Regions from separate parts of the Photobacterium sp. CCB-ST2H9 genome, predicted to be linked through region 1. Evidence: predicted binding sites of a transcription regulator. Region 1 holds the regulator's gene; each other region holds the start of a gene.
The links. Region 1 encodes PurR, which represses purine synthesis genes. Its sites were predicted from a motif close to TNANGNAAACGTTTNCNTNA; they were not measured.

Region 1 (3,256 bases):
CAGGGTGCCAGGGCTAAAGCAGGTTATTTAAAGCCAGTGCAAATCGCTGCACTGGCAAAATAATCTGAATACTTAGTGATGAGCGCCAGAATTGACTTCTAGTTTGGACAGGAGCTCATTTCGACGTTGTGGGGTAATCACAGACCAGTGTTTTCCACTGACTGCGCCTTCTAACGCCCAAAGCAAATCCAGACTCAATGACTCGTGATGAGATTCCTGCAGCGCCTGAAAAGCACCGATAGCACCAACTTCAAACAGCTGATCTACAGAGTTGATGCCTGCTTTCTTGAGCATACGCTCATTGGCAAGGCGAAGATTTGGCAGATCTTTAATGCGGTTAGGGCTAGCCTGCATTTTTTTCTCTTTGTCAGCCTGTGCTGCATTAAGAGAAACTTCAGCGTGCTCCAGAATGACTTCTGGGGTTTCCCACCAGTTTTCCGGAATGGCATAGTGTTTTGTGACGACAGGAAAACCGCGTTTTTGATAAACGTACGGTTTGAGGCCAGCTTGTTTAAAGGTTTCTTCATTTTTCGCGTTAGCGCGCAGATGCAGCTTGTCGCTAACAACCAGAGCAAACATCGTTTCACCTGCGAAAATGCCAAAACCGCCAAACATTGAGCGAGATTTAATCTGGCCAAATTTCTCAAATAAACGAATTGAATCTTTCAGTAGTGGTTTGTCCATGCTTCTTTTCTCGGTTAGAAATTTCAACAAAAGAAGTCACCAAACAACGGAGCGAGGATTCAATTGTGCATAAGATTATGAGTCTTTTGTCATAAGAATGACAAAAGTGTCCCATAAACTTCACTTCATCCATCGGCAACCCCGCTACCATGAGTAATAACTTTATCACTAAGTCATTGCTTTTAGGCCGGAAGCTTTGCGTCCCATCCTTTCAGATGGTTTGCCTTGTTCGTGACTGTTTAATCATATATCAATAAGACAAATTTGATATCGATCGCACAAAAAATTGTGATACTCTTCGCAATAAAAATCGTATAAATTTTACAGAAACTAACTGATTATCCCATCAATTCCTCTGTAGCGTAGTAATATTCCATATAAACATAGCCGATATGGGTGTTTATATCGGCTGTTTATCAATATATGTAGGTTAATATCGTTTTTTATGGATGTGTTATTTTTTTGACGGAACGGCGAACCACGAGCTCAGGATTGATCTCAAAAGTCTGAAATTCATGGTTTTTATCTTTCACGCGTTCCATCAGAATTTCCACCGCAGTCTTGCCTAAACGGCGTTTTGGCTGGTGGATTGTTGTCAGAGGCGGTGAAAAGTACGGGGCCAGATCAATATTGTCATAGCCAATAATTGAAATATCATTTGGTACATTGATCCCTGCTTGTTCAAATGTACTGATTAAGGCCATTGCCATAATGTCATTGAAGCAGAAAATAGCAGTTGGACGCTCTTTCATGGCAATAAAAGCATTGGCTGCATCTACGGCAGATTCACATTCGAAATCACCTTCAATGATCCAGTTTTCATTGACCGTCAGACCAGCTTCGCTCATGGCTTTATGGAAACCTTTCAGCCGCTCACGGCAGGTAGATTTATCTTTCTGGCCGGAAAGACAACCAATTTTAGTGTGTCCATTGTCAATAAAATGACGAGTGGCAAGATAACCGCCAAGTTCTGCATTATCCTGAATATTATCTGTTTTTGGGCGTGCAGGACCCCAGTCCATGATAACCATGGGCAGATCAGGCTGTCGCTCTAACTGTTCCAGCAGTTGATCATCCAGATCAGAACACATCACCAGCAGACCATCCACACGCTTTTCAGAAAGCATGCGCAGGTAATCCTTCTGTTTGGCCAGATTACCTTCGGTGTTGCATAAAATCAGCGTATAACCGGATTTATAGCAGTACTCTTCAACGCCATGCACCAACTCGGCAAAGAATGGGTTGGTCGATTTTGTCACCAGCATGCCGATGGTGCTGGTTGTATTACATTTCAGGCTGCGCGCGACGGCGCTTGGCGCGTAGTTCAATTCTTCAACTGCCGCCAACACTTTTTTCTGTGTTGCTTCCGCTACGAAGCGGGTTTTGTTGATCACGTGTGAGACTGTGGTAGTAGATACACCTGCCATACGTGCAACATCTTTAATGGTTGCCATAATTGTTCTTCTAGTCTTCAGGCCCTGATCAGGGTCTTTTCATATTTGCCAGACGCTAAAACGCCGCTTCTCTGCGAGGATAGCGGCGGGAAATGAGTGGCTCAGGCCGAGTGGTAACAATACCTTACACCGATATGAAGTCTGACTTTCTATTGCTATTTATTTCATCGGTTAATCGCTTGCGCTCACATTCTACAAGGACTCACGCACAGTGCAACGTTTCTCTTGAAATGTGAGGGGAATCTTGATGCAGCTCAAGAATACTGGCAACTTGAAAGTTGTTTCAGTCTTTACATTGTAAGTGCTGTGCAAGGGCAACGGCTCCGCGATGCCCTTGCAGGAGGTTCAGGCTGAAAGGACGATCGGAAAGTGCCCGCGGGGGTGAGATTCGATGATCACCGGGGAACCATAAACGGAGCTGATATTCTCGGTGGTCAGGGTATGCCAGGCATCACCGTCTGCTTGTATCTTCCCCTTATTCAGCAATACCAGTCTGTCTGCGTATTCAGCCGCAAGATTGAGGTCATGAATGACCAGGATGACGGCGGCTCCTTTACGGGCCATATCTTTTGCCAGTTTCAGGCAACTGTGCTGGTGGGCAAGATCTAAAGCTGAAGTCGGTTCGTCCAGCATCAGAATGCACTGGTCTTTAGCATTGCTGAGCTGAGCCAGTACACGGGCAAAATGAACACGTTGTTTCTCGCCGCCTGAGAGGGTGGGGTACTGACGCTGGCTCAGGTGACAGATCCCAACAGCCGTCATGCATTCCCGGGTAATTCGGAGACAATCTGTGCGCTTCAAACCAAGTGGCATACAGCCAAATTCAACGACCTCCTGCGCAGTAAAACCAAAAGACAGGCTGCTGTGCTGAGGAAGTACACCCAAGTGTTTGGCCAGCAGGGATGGCTGCCAGTCGCTGTGCTTTTGACCAAAATAGTATACATCACCTTTGGCACCAATTTCGCCGCAAAGCACTTTGAGTAAAGTACTTTTACCGGCACCATTCGGGCCGAGTAAAGCTGTTAACTCTCCGCTGCGGAAACTGATGTTCAGCTGATCCAGTAACGTTTTACCGCCAAGTTGTAGTGATAAACCCTCGGCTGAAAGCACCGGTGATT
Region 2 (3,256 bases), 1.0 Mb from region 1:
TCAGCCATCATCACGAATGCACGTTGATAGGGGCACAGGTCACGTTTTTACTGGCTTGATGCCTCGCTGTGCACCGTTAACTTTGTTATATTGCGGCTGACAATGACAACTTACATGGATAATGCAATGCAAAAATCTTCCCCAGTTCGTAAAGCGGTCATTCCTGTAGCCGGTTTAGGAACCAGGATGTTGCCTGCTACGAAGGCAATTCCGAAAGAAATGCTGCCAATTGTTGATAAGCCTTTGATTCAGTATGTCGTGAACGAGTGTGTCGCTGCAGGGATCAAAGAAATTGTGCTGGTCACACATTCTTCAAAAAATTCCATTGAAAACCACTTCGATACTTCATTCGAGCTGGAAGCAACATTGGAAAAACGCGTAAAGCGTCAGTTACTGGATGAAGTACAGAAAATCTGTCCGAGTGATGTGACGATTATGCATGTCCGCCAGGGACAGGCGAAAGGACTGGGTCACGCCGTACTCTGTGCTCGCCCTTTGGTGGGGAATGAGCCTTTTGCTGTTGTTCTGCCTGATGTGATTCTGGATGATGCGGCTAGCGATCTTCACAGTGAAAATATGGCTGCGATGGTGAGACTGTTTAATGAAACAGGAACCAGCCAGGTTATGGTTGAACCTGTGCCAATGTCAGACGTGTCTAGCTATGGTGTGGCCGATGTCAATGGCGAGCAGATTGCACCGGGAGATTCGGCTCCTATGTCGAAGGTGGTTGAAAAGCCAGCCCGTGATGAGGCCCCGTCTAATTTTGCGATTGTCGGCCGTTATATTTTGCCGGCAGAGATTTGGGAACTGTTATCGAAAACACCGGTTGGTGCTGGTGATGAGATCCAACTGACGGATGCAATTGCCATGCTGATGGAGAAGCAGCCTGTCCATGCATTTCATATGACTGGGAAAAGTCATGATTGCGGCAGCAAGCTGGGTTATATGCAGGCGTTTGTTGAATATGGACTGCGTCACCCGGACTTAGGTGAGGACTTTGCAGCGTATCTGAAAACTCTGGCAAAGTAGTTCACGAGATGACTCCGAAAAAGTAAAAGCGAGGCCTGGCCTCGCTTTTTTGATTTGATTAACAAGAAAATCTCTTCAACCTTCGTGGAACTGTTCGCAGGCAAGCAGGGTATTTTCAATCAGCGTCGCGACAGTCATCGGTCCGACACCGCCTGGAACCGGGGTGATGTGTTTAGCACGCTGGCGGGCAGCGTCATATTCAACATCACCGGCCAGAGTGCCGTTATCCAGACGGTTAATGCCCACATCAATGACCGTTGCGCCTTCTTTAATCCAGTCCCCCGGAATAAAGTTTGGCTTACCGACAGCAACAACAAGAATATCTGCCTGACGGACATGGTTTTCCAGATCCTGAGTAAAACGGTGGCAGGTTGTTGTGGTGGCACCCGCCAGAAGAAGCTCCAGTGTCATCGGACGGCCAACAATATTGGAAGCGCCGACGATTACTGCATGCTTTCCGCGAGCCTGGATATTGTAACGCTCCAGCAGGGTAATAATCCCTTTTGGGGTGCACGAACGCAGCTTCGGAATGCGCTGGCACAAACGGCCTACATTGTAAGGGTGAAAGCCATCGACATCCTTCTCCGGATTGATGTGCTCCAGAACCTTAGTGGAGTCAATTCCGGCCGGGAGTGGCAACTGCACCAGAATGCCATCAATTGAACTGTCGGCGTTCAATTCTTCAATCAGTGCCAGCAATGCATCTTCTGTGGTGTTGCTTGGCAGATCAAAAGAGCGGGAGACGAATCCGACTTCTTCACAGGCCTTGCGTTTGCTGCCGACATAAATTTGCGAGGCAGGATCCTGACCAACCAAAATGACAGCCAATCCGGGTGCGCGTAAACCTGCTTCAATGCGAGCTTTGACACGAGCAGCAACTTCCTGTCTGACTGTTTGTGAGATAAGTTTTCCATCAATGATTTGAGCGGCCATGGTATTCCTTCGTGCAGAACTAATGAGCGGCGAGTATTGTCGCAGAGACCAAGGGGAAAATCCATAGCGCAAACGTTTGCTTTTTGTGGCGGCAGAGATAATGCGAGATATCTTTGTTAAAGATCAATTCAGTAACAGCCGGTGATTCATACAGTGAATTTGAAGTGATATGTTCAGGAAAAATTTTGCGTATAAAAAAGCAGCCATTTCTGAAAGCCGTTGCCTTAACTTTAACCGCTTGATTCATTTAGTTAAGGAAAATCACCTTTACCCGTTGACCTTGATCTCAGGCAACGTATAATTCCCCTCCGTTAACGCTGCTGCTCAGCAGCGATTAAGCGCCCTTAGCTCAGTTGGATAGAGCACGTGCCTTCTAAGCATGTGGTCGCAGGTTCGAATCCTGCAGGGCGCGCCACTTCCACTTCCTTTTCTTCATCAGAACTCCGATTGTCATTCATCTTCCAGAATTCATCCGATTTGTTTTTGAAATGATCGATTGCTGAACTTGCTCAATTTTCCTGCACTGAATCGATGTTTGAATAAAAAAACGCGCTTTGACAGTAATTTTTTCACGTTTTCTCTTGAAAATGCGAAATCAGTCCCTATCTTGTCGAAAGGCTTGCGCTTGGTGTGGCCCGGACGCCTCGACGAATGGGGGTGGGGCCGTTATAATACCGCGCTTTAATTTCAGTCTTAGATGCGATGACCAGCTAAGACTGAAATGGAATGAACAGAATTCAGGCGTTATGGTGTTGAAGCCGTAACACGAAAGGATGCCAGCGTCAGCAGAGCTCTGACGGGCAAAATAACTCAGGCAACCTGAGTCAGTTTTGAGGTTTATGAAAATGCAAGTTACCGTTGAAACCACTGAAGGCCTAGAGCGCCAACTTACAATCACTGTACCTGCTGCAAATATTGAAGATGCAGTGACTGCGCAGCTGAAGCAAATTGCTAAAACTCGTCGTTTCGACGGTTTCCGCCCGGGTAAAGCACCACTGAAGATGGTTGCTCGTATGTTCGGCGCATCTGTTCGTCAGGATGTACTGGGTGAAGTGATGCAGCGTCACTACATCGAAGCGATTGTGAAAGAGAAAATCAATCCAGCTGGCGCACCAACTTTCACGCCAGTAGACATGGCCGAAGGTAAAGATCTGGTATTCAAGGCAACTTTTGAAGTTTTCCCTGAAATCGAACTGGCTGGTCTGGACAAGATTGCAGTTGAAAAACCAGCGGCTGAAGTGAAAGAAGAAGACGTAGCTCAAATGCTGGAAACTCTGCGTAAGCAGCAGGCGAA
Region 3 (3,256 bases), 1.1 Mb from region 1:
TTGAGCGGATTTCTCCGTCGGCCAGTGTCGTTTGCAGGGTGTCTCCGGTTTTGACCTGAGCGGCGCTGCGGATGACCTGGCCGTTTTCATGCCGGGTGATGGAGTATCCGCGTGCTAAGGTTGCCAGTGGACTGACGGCATCGAGTTTTTCTGTTGCCATTGCCAGCTGGTGCCGTGCATTGACCAGCCGGCGATCCATCGCGTCCTGCAAACGGCGCTGCTGGGTGGCAAGCTGAGAGCTCAGTTTTTCCAGTCGCTGAGCTGGTGAGTGAAGCGCCAGTTTGTACTCATTGCGATGGACGTGTTGCTGGCTGTCAGAGATCTGTTTGCGCATCGCTCTTTCAAGACGGCTGCGCAGTTCATCCAGACGCTGGCTCTGCTGATTCAACTGAACTTGCGGATGCTGGCGGTCGAGCCTGTGCTGCCAGCGTACCAGCTGACTTTGGCGTTGTGACAGATAGTGGCGCATTGCATGGCGTAGATGCTGCTGCCGCTGCGTGATTTTCTGCATTTGTACGCTGAGATCACGGCTGACCAGCTCGGCTGCAGCGGATGGTGTCGGAGCACGCATGTCCGCGACAAAATCGGCGATGGTGACATCGACCTCATGACCTACGGCACTGATAATCGGGATCTGGCTGGCCGCGATGGTTCGGGCAACAATCTCTTCGTTAAAGGCCCAGAGATCTTCCAGTGAACCGCCGCCCCGGCCAACAATCAGGACATCACATTCCTGGCGTGAATTCGCCCGGCCAATCGCCTGAGCAATGGAAATTGCGGCACCTTCGCCCTGCACCATCGTCGGGTAGATGACGACCGGCAAGCCGGGATCGCGGCGTTTGAGGACATTCAGAATGTCATGCAACGCAGCACCGGTTTTAGAGGTGATGATGCCGACGCGTTTCGGTTGTTCCGGCAGTGCTTTCTTTAAGGTCTGAGCAAACAGGCCTTCGCCAGCGAGCTGCATTTTCAGTTTTTCGAACTGCTGCTGCAGGCGGCCATCCCCTTCAGGCTGCATGCTTTCGATAATCAGCTGGTAATCACCACGCGGTTCGTACAATGACAGCCTTGCCTTGACCAGCACCTGATTTCCGTTGGCCGGGCGGAAAGTTACGCGCTGGTTATTGCCCCGGAACATGGCGCATTTCACCTGGGCCCGTGCGTCTTTGAGTGTGAAATACCAGTGTCCGGAAACTGGTGCAGAGAAGTTGGATAATTCTCCGATCAGCCAGACCACACCCATTTCATTTTCCAGTAACAGCCGGACCTGGGCGTTCAGGCTGGAAACCGTAAAGATACGCTGATTCTGGGATGAAACGGTATTGTAAAGACTCACGACAAGGTAACCTGTGATTCAGGAAATGGATGTTGCAGCAGATGGTGCCCGAATTTGATAGTAGTATCAAATGAATGTCGCAGGAGGATGGCTGAAAAACCGACAGGCGCAATGGGGGCTGGAATTTCGGCCCGCAGCTTGGTCACTTAAACCGGAATATATTACGTATCAAGTTAAAAGTGTCAATTAATTTTTTTTATTTTTTTCTAGCCAAACGTTTGCTTGGTACGTATAATTCGTCCGCAATATTTTATCCCTTCTTTAAAACCTTACATGGTGTGAGATATTGCGATGTTACGTATCAAACAAGAAGCTTTGACCTTTGATGATGTCCTGCTGGTTCCGGCACACTCGACTGTACTTCCTAACACTGCGGATCTGCGCACCCGTCTGACCAAAACTATTTCGCTGAATATCCCGATGGTGTCTGCCTCTATGGATACAGTCACTGAAGGCCGTCTGGCGATTGCGTTGGCCCAGGAAGGGGGGATTGGCTTTATTCACAAGAATATGTCAATCGAACAACAGGCACGTGAAGTGCGTATGGTGAAGAAATTTGAAGCGGGTGTGGTTCAGGAGCCGGTAACGGTGAAACCTTACCAGACCATTGCTGATGTGAAGCGTCTGACCGAAGAAAACGGCTTTGCCGGTTACCCTGTGGTTGATGACAATCATGCGCTGGTGGGGATTATCACCGGCCGTGACGTTCGCTTCGTTACCGATCTGACTCAGACAGTCGAAAGCGTGATGACGCCGAAAGAGCGTCTGGCTTCTGTGAAGGAAGGGGCTTCCCGCGAAGAAGTTGAAGCAGTGATGCAAGCGCATCGCGTCGAAAAAGTACTGGTTGTGAACAGCAAGTTCCAGCTGAAAGGTATGATTACGGCTAAAGACTTCCAGAAAGCAGAGCGTAAGCCAAACGCCTGTAAAGATGAGCAGGGCCGTCTGCGAGTTGGTGCCGCGGTGGGTGCCGGTGCAGGCAACGAAGAGCGTGTGAAAGCGCTGGTTGAAGCCGGTGTGGATGTGCTGCTGATTGACTCATCTCACGGTCATTCTGAAGGTGTACTGCAGCGTATCCGTGAAACCCGTGCTGCTTTCCCTGAGCTGCCAATTGTTGGCGGTAACGTGGCGACAGCTGAAGGTGCCCGTGCCCTGATTGAAGCGGGTGTCAGTGCAGTGAAAGTCGGGATTGGCCCGGGTTCAATCTGTACCACACGTATTGTTACCGGTGTTGGTGTTCCGCAAATTACAGCCATTGCTGATGCTGCCGCAGTTGCTAATGAGTATGACATTCCTGTGATTGCCGACGGTGGTATCCGTTTCTCGGGCGATATGTGTAAAGCGATTGCAGCCGGTGCATCCTGCGTGATGGTGGGTTCTATGTTTGCCGGTACTGAAGAAGCACCGGGTGAAGTGGAACTGTATCAGGGTCGTGCATATAAATCTTACCGTGGCATGGGCTCTCTGGGTGCTATGTCTAAAGGTTCTTCTGACCGTTACTTCCAGACAGACAATGCAGCAGACAAGCTGGTTCCTGAAGGGATTGAAGGCCGCGTGGCTTATAAAGGCCACCTGAAAGAAATCGTGCACCAGCAAATGGGCGGCCTGCGTTCAAGCATGGGCCTGACCGGTTCTGCGACCATTGAAGACTTGCGCACCAAGGCTGAATTCGTACGTATTTCCGGCGCTGGTATGCAGGAATCACACGTTCACGATGTGACCATTACCAAAGAAGCTCCGAACTACCGTCTGGGCTGATATAGACAACGTTGAGACTGGTGACTGCAGTCGCCGGTCTTCGTCAACACCGACGAATTTTTCCGGAGCGGTACGCCGCTGGCTGATCGCTCCTTTTGATTGCAATAGATATTTGAGACTGCCTGAATGACCACAAATATTCATGATCAACGTATCCTCATTCTG

Region 2: a site for PurR is predicted at 2,027-2,046, ahead of folD (bifunctional methylenetetrahydrofolate dehydrogenase/methenyltetrahydrofolate cyclohydrolase FolD). Genes of this name have one in related genera too.
Region 3: a site for PurR is predicted at 1,543-1,562, ahead of guaB (IMP dehydrogenase). Genes of this name have one in related genera too.

Annotation. Positions count from the first base shown of each region.
Region 1 is NZ_CP100425.1:1,558,092-1,561,347, forward strand. Features, by position in the region: gene L4174_RS07460 (TfoX/Sxy family DNA transformation protein) at 73-684, opposite strand; cyclic di-GMP riboswitch class I at 816-919, opposite strand; gene purR (HTH-type transcriptional repressor PurR) at 1,128-2,138, opposite strand; gene L4174_RS07470 (heme ABC transporter ATP-binding protein) at 2,484-3,256, opposite strand, start outside.
Region 2 is NZ_CP100425.1:2,564,965-2,568,220, reverse strand. Features, by position in the region: gene galU (UTP--glucose-1-phosphate uridylyltransferase GalU) at 127-1,029, shown strand; gene folD (bifunctional methylenetetrahydrofolate dehydrogenase/methenyltetrahydrofolate cyclohydrolase FolD) at 1,105-1,962, opposite strand; tRNA gene L4174_RS11920 (tRNA-Arg) at 2,301-2,377, shown strand; gene tig (trigger factor) at 2,808-3,256, shown strand, end outside.
Region 3 is NZ_CP100425.1:2,688,155-2,691,410, reverse strand. Features, by position in the region: gene xseA (exodeoxyribonuclease VII large subunit) at 1-1,336, opposite strand, end outside; gene guaB (IMP dehydrogenase) at 1,628-3,091, shown strand; gene guaA (glutamine-hydrolyzing GMP synthase) at 3,218-3,256, shown strand, end outside.